Regions from separate parts of the Thermoanaerobacterium thermosulfurigenes genome, predicted to be linked through region 1. Evidence: riboswitches for the same ligand, from Rfam matches in the RefSeq annotation. Region 1 holds a riboswitch; the other holds the start of a gene.
The links. Region 1 has a riboswitch for fluoride ahead of HNR52_RS11295 (hypothetical protein). Riboswitches for the same ligand answer to the same signal wherever they lie in the genome.
Positions count from the first base shown of each region.

Region 2: it holds a riboswitch for fluoride, as region 1 does, so the genes downstream of both, crcB (fluoride efflux transporter CrcB) here and HNR52_RS11295 (hypothetical protein) in region 1, are expected to answer to the same signal.

Region 1 is NZ_JBPODR010000040.1:5,616-9,041, forward strand. It holds gene HNR52_RS11285 (MFS transporter) at 1-902, opposite strand, end outside; gene HNR52_RS11290 (HEAT repeat domain-containing protein) at 915-1,310, opposite strand; gene HNR52_RS11295 (hypothetical protein) at 1,307-1,639, opposite strand; fluoride riboswitch at 1,716-1,776, opposite strand; gene HNR52_RS11300 (MFS transporter) at 1,801-2,988, opposite strand; gene eno (phosphopyruvate hydratase) at 3,123-3,426, opposite strand, start outside.
Region 2 is NZ_JBPODR010000044.1:2,043-5,468, forward strand. It holds gene HNR52_RS11465 (HD-GYP domain-containing protein) at 1-418, opposite strand, end outside; gene crcB (fluoride efflux transporter CrcB) at 461-832, opposite strand; gene crcB (fluoride efflux transporter CrcB) at 832-1,233, opposite strand; fluoride riboswitch at 1,290-1,350, opposite strand; gene recR (recombination mediator RecR) at 1,405-2,004, opposite strand; gene HNR52_RS11485 (YbaB/EbfC family nucleoid-associated protein) at 2,018-2,353, opposite strand; gene dnaX (DNA polymerase III subunit gamma/tau) at 2,423-3,426, opposite strand, start outside.

The DNA of each region.
Region 1 (3,426 bases):
AATGCAAATCCAAGATAAGTAACTGCATAAATTAACCATCCAATTTTGATTACATTAACCCTTCCAATCTTGTCAGACAGTATTCCGCTGGGCACAGACAGTAAAGCATAAAAAAGGTTAAACATGGCAATGATAATAGGTATCATGGCTGAACTTACGCCTACGTTACGAGCTCTTAATATCAAAAATGCATCACTGCTATTTCCAAGTGTAAATATTAGCATAACTATGAAAAACAACAAAAATTTTCCTTTGAATATAGTGAAATCAAATTTAAACGGTGTACTGACATTATCTCCTTTTCTTTCGACTACGAATAATCCAATAAGCAATATTGTAATAAAGCCAATAAGCCCTGCAACTAAAAATATTATCCTGTATTTCGTCTCATCTATGTATTTAGCAAGCAAAACCATTAACGCTGTTGTGATAAGTGGTCCAATAAATGAGCCTAACGTATCAAGCATTCTTTGAAATCCGAATGAATAGCCCATGTTTTTCATTTCAGATGACTTTGCAACAAGTGCATCTCTTGGAGCATCCTTTAAACCTTTACCAATGCCATCAGTAAAACGCAATCCAAACGTCATTGCTGCACCATTAGTCAATGATAGAAAAATTCTTCCTATTGCAGAAAATAAATATCCTATAAAGACGATTGATTTTCTCTTTCCAAGTTTGTCAGATATTATGCCAGAAACAATCCTCATAATACTGACAATCGTTGTTACGCTTCCCTCAATTAACCCTACGGTTTCTTTACTTAAACCTAATATCTGAGTGTAAAACGTTGGCAAAATAGGTTGTATCATATCCTGGCTTAAACCACCAAAAAAAGCCACCCATCCTAATGTCTTAATATTATTGACTGTACTCTTATTTTGTCTTTCTTTATTATCCATTTTATTATCCTCCTAATTAAATCTTGATTTAATTTTTTCTAAAGCAATTAAGGCGATGTTCTTTGATAAAACTGAAAAATTATCTATATTTTCTTTAATATAATTATATACATCTTTATCGCCTATTTCCCCTAATGCTGCTACAACAGCTTGTTCAATGTAGGGATCTCTTTCCTTTCTGTCCTTCTTGAGATACTCTATTAAAGTATTTTTAGCTTCTTTAATTTTTAGTTCTCCAATAATCTTTGCTGCCATATACTGTACATTATAATCAGGATGATTTAACGCCGTAATAAGTTTTTTGCTATAATCATCATTTGTAATATTTTTAAAATCATACCCACATTTTTGACATTTTTCATCGCCAATATCAGCTATTTTAAAGCAGTTAGGACATATATACCTCATTCTTCATCAGTCCTTATGCCAGAAAGTCCTTTTAAATAATTGTTTTCTGCCTCATACCCTTTTAATTTAATATCCAGTGTTTGATTATCTCTTACTAGCTGGAAATATTTAAATCTCATAGCGGAATACTTTGATGCCAACATTATAAGCTGTTTTCTTATATCTTTATCATCAGGATTTTTTCGTTCCATCCAATACGCTTTAATACCCATCTCAAAAATAGCTCTGTAACAGTCTTCACTGCTGAAACCGTCCTTTTCCAAATCCTCTTTTAATTCTTTTATTTCTTCCATTTGTTCGTCACTTATTTCAAATGATACTTTCTTCATCACGATCATCCTTTCATATATCAACTATTTTTTATTATCATGCTCTATCCTTAAAGTAAAACAAAAATAGCTCCTACTAAATGTAGAAGCCATTAGCCATCAAAGCAATTAAGGTGAGCTTCATCACCATAATATTCTTTTAACTATATTATACCATAAATTTATCTGCTTGATCTAACAAATAACACATACCAAAAAAGCGCAATCATTTCGGCTATTATTGAATATAGAAATATAAAATTGATAGAATGAGCATATAAGTATCCGAAAATAGTACTTCCTAAAAACATAGAAAATCCTGTAACAGCACTGAATACACCAAACGCCTTGCCTCGCTCAGAAATATACGTAATATCGGTAATTACAGACCTCATCGTAGTTTCTTGCATACTTGTAATAAATCCCCATATAAGCATTGAAACGATAGCCAAAACTGGCATATTTGAAAAGACCATGAAAGTCATCAAAAAGGTCGATATTGGAAGCACTGCTAACGACAAAAAACCTTTCTTGTCATAAAATTTTCCAATGAATACTGCACTTACTCCATCTACCGCCATTGCTAATGCGTACAAAAGTGGAATAGCATCTTGGCTTAACACTTTATGACTCAAAAAATGATATGAAATAATCGGATAATTAGCAAATCCGAGCATTGCAAAAAATATAAAAAGCATGTAATATAAATACTGCCTTGAAAAGTTTTTATTCAACAAATCTACATTTTTAGATGCATTTTTTGTATTTTTCTCCAATTCTGCAGGATTAGTGACTTTGCTTCGAGCGTATATTACAAATATAACAGTAAGTATTGCTGGAATCCACATCAAAATAAATCCCGTCTTATAACTACCAGCAAAAGATATAACAAAAGTAAAAATCAAAGGTCCTATAATACCACCAATTTGATCAAGCAACTCATGTAATCCAAAACCTAATCCAGTTCCTATTTTTTTACTTACATGTGATAAAATAGTATCTTTGCCTGGACTTCTTATTGCTTTTCCGGTTCGCTCCAATATTATTAACAGCGCTGCTATTGGCCATTTACCTGTAATAGCTAAAAGAGGTACAGAAATAAGCATTCCATATCCTAATATCGTCCAAAGCCATGGTTTTGATGTCTTATCTATAGCATATCCTACTGGTATTCTAATAGCAGACGCCAAAAATTCACCAATACCCGTAACAATGCCAACGATTAGTGCATTTGCACCTAACAACTTCAAATATGGACCATACACACTTCTTGCACCTTCATAAGTTATATCTCCAAATGCACTAACTATACCAAGTAGAAGTATAACACTAATTGCCACTTTTTTATCTTTATCATCAATTTTCATCATATCAAATCCTTTTTGCTGTGGTCCTTTTTTTATTGCTCTTCTCGCTAATTATTTTAATTAATAAATTAGACCAAAATGGCTAACAACAGTCATTAATTAATGATGCTGTTAGCCATCCTTTCTAAACTCTATAGTTATTTCCTTAAATTATAAAATATATCTTTTCCTTTAAATACAGCGCTATCTCCCAATAACTCTTCAATCCTTAAAAGCTGATTGTACTTAGCTATTCTTTCAGTCCTGCATGGAGCACCGCTTTTTATCTGTCCAGCATTTACTGCTACTGCTACATCTGCCATTGTTGTATCTTCTGTTTCACCTGAGCGGTGGGAAATAACAGTAGTATAGTTAGCTTTCTGAGCCATTTGTATTGTATCCAGTGTCTCTGATAAAGTGCCTATTTGATTCAACTTAATTAAAATAGAATTGGCAATATTT
Region 2 (3,426 bases), on a different contig from region 1:
TGGATATAATGCTGTACCTTATGTCAAATTGATCTGCTAAATATATTATCTGTGCTTCTAAAGGAATGGAGTTTCCACTAAGATGGAAATATCCGCTTCCATCCCAATTTTCATGATGATACTTGATGATTTCAGAAAACTCATCCCCTTTCGGCATTTCTTTTACGAATTCACTTCCCTTTAGCGAATGCTTCCACGTGCTGTCATGGTTAATGTCCTCAACTATATCGCTTTTTCCTATATCGTGTAAAAAGGCAGAATAAAAGATCTTATATTCTTCGTCGTTTTTAACGCCAATATTTCGTGCCAGTCTTATGCCAACATAGGCAACTTTTCTCGCATGTCCAAAATTTCTTTTTTCCATCACATCTAATGATAGCGATAACGCTGAAAGCAATCTAAAATAGTCTAATATCAAAATCTCATACCTCCCTCCTTCTATACTTCTATAGTACATTATTTAAAACAAACTTCCAATATAGTATCCTAAAAAAGCGCCAATAAGTCCAACGACGACAGTAACAGATGAATACAAAAATGCATGTATATAATGTTTTTTTCGAAAAAGATCTATTGTCTCATGAGAAAATGTGGAATACGTAGTAAAAGCACCTATAAAACCCGTCATGATAAACAATTTTACATCTTTATTAAATAGATGGACAAGCTTAGGGCTTGATAAAAAACTTAATAATAAGGCACCTGTTACGTTTATAATAAATGTTTCTAATGGCACTACAAATTCCCTACTCTCTTTTATGTGTCTGGATATTTCATACCTTAATATTGCTCCCAAAATTCCTCCAAAGCCTACTAACAGCATATTTAGCATCAATTTTCTTCACGCCCTTTAATTATTTTTGCTGTCTTATCTCCTAATTCAAATCCCATAAAAGACATAATAAATCCTATAAGTATTGACAGAAGGACATACGTTACTGCAACTGCGACTCTCCCATTTCTCATTAGATCCATAGTCTCTTTAGTGAACGTAGAAAATGTAGTGAAGGCACCTATAAATCCTGTCGTAATAGCAAGTCTTATATTGAAATTTATATTAAATTCTTCCAGGGTTAAATTTGAAATATAGCTCAGCAAAAATGACCCAAAAATATTTATAAAAAATGTCTCAATAGGAAATACAGTATGCAATATACTTTGATAATAAGTAGAAATTAAATATCTTAATATTGCCCCAAAAAAGCCGCCTACTCCTATATAGATGTATTCCATGAAAATCACCCTTCCATTTTCATTTTAAGTAATAAATATACTCCTATCAGGTAGTATACCCAATAGGAGCCATTAGCATCATCGCATTTAATGGTGAGCTCCTTCACCAGTCTTAATTATATTATAATCCAAACAAATTTTATGTCAAATTAATTTTCAGTAAACTTTAATTTACATTTCCCTTCTGCCTTCTAAAGCTCTGGACAGTGTTACAGAATCTGTGTATTCGAGGTCACCGCCTACTGGTACACCGTGTGCAATTCTTGTTACCTTTATTCCAAAAGGTTTTATCAGCTTTGCAATGTACATGGCAGTTGCCTCGCCTTCTATATCTGGATTTGTAGCTAATATTATCTCATTAATCTCGGTATCTTTTATCCTCTCCAGCAATTCTTTAATTTTTATATCCTCTGGCCCTATTCCATCCATAGGCGATATTGCACCGTGAAGTACATGGTACAATCCTCGATATTCCCTCGTCTTTTCCATCGCTACTACGTCTTTAGGATCGGAAACTACACATATGGTATGTGTATCCCTCGTCTCGTCACTGCATATACTGCAAAGCTCACTGTCAGTAAAGTTATAGCACTTTTTACAGTATCTTAAATTGTTCTTTGCCTCTAAAATAGCATTAGACAAGTTAACAACATCGTCTAAAGGCATATCTAAGATGTAAAACGCCAGCCTCTGAGCTGTCTTGCGTCCAATGCCGGGAAGTCTTGATAATTCATCAATAAGCCTTGACAATGACCTCGAATATACGTTCATTAATTAACTCACCTCAGAACAAGCCAGGTATGTTGAAACCTCCTGTTATTTTTCCCATCTCTTCTGCAATCATCTTTTCAGCACTTCTTAAAGCTTGATTTACTGCAGCCAATACAAGATCCTCCAGCATCTCTACATCGTCTTTGTCAACGACATCCGGATCGATCTTTATGCTTATAAGCTCCTTTCTGCCATTTGCCACTACCTTTACAGCTCCACCGCCTGCAGACTCCTCAACAGTCTTGTTTTCAAGCTCCTCCTGCATTTTCTTCATTTGCTCCTGCATCTGCTGCGCTTGCTTTATCATGTTGTTCATGTTAAAACCGCCAGGAAATCCTCCTTTAGCCATCCAAATACCTCCTAATTAATTTTGTATTCTCTCTTATTTATATGCTAATTTTGACTCAGTAGTGATTAATCAATCTATTATTTCTACATCGCCAAAATATTTTCTTACTGCCTCAATTAACTGTTCATCTTCATTTTTTTCTTCTATAGCAAAAACTATGTTGTAATCATTACCTGTCAGTCTTTTAATAACATCTTTGATGTAATCTTTATTTTCGATTTTATTAAGCTCTTCTTTGTAAAACACATGCTCCTTTGGATATTCTATCACAAAATTGCCATCTTTCAAATATGGTTTGCCTAAGCTTAAAAAAGAAAAAATCATCGGTCTGTCTTTCTTTATCATGCTTAATAGTTTTTTGAAAACTTCATTCACATTTATCTCAATGTTCTTATCTACTTTATCAACTATATCATCAGTTTTTTTCGCTTCTTTTTTTATCACTACATCATCAAAAACCCCCTCAGATTTTAAAGTTTTATCATTAGCGACAATATCCTTCTCTACAAACGGCATCATCTTACCGCTTTTAATCACATTCTCCAACTTATTTAGTCTATCTAATATGCTGTCTATATCAGGTGAGATTTCCGGATTTATAAGCTTAAGCAATGTTATCTCCAGCATTATTCTGGGAGATTGAGCATATCTTATTTTCCCCTGAAGATCTATCAATTTCTCTAACGCATTTGATAAAAACGCCATATCAAATAAAGATGCCTTCTCGATTACATCATTTATCTCTGTTTCTAATATCTCTTCTGACTCATCACCACATGTTTTGTATACAATCACATCTCTCAAAAAAGATAACAGAGCTTTCACCAAATTATTTACGTCTATGCCGTAAAGCATCAACTTATCTATCTGTTTTATGATTTCTTTTCCATCTCTATCGTTTAAACTATTCACTAAAGCAAACAACGTATCATCATTTACAGTGCCGAGTATATCGCACACATCATCATACGTTAAAACATCGCTGTATGAAGCACACTGCTCAAGTATGCTTATAGCATCCCTCATAGAGCCATTTCCATGCTTGGCAATCAGTGCAATTGCTTTACCGTCTA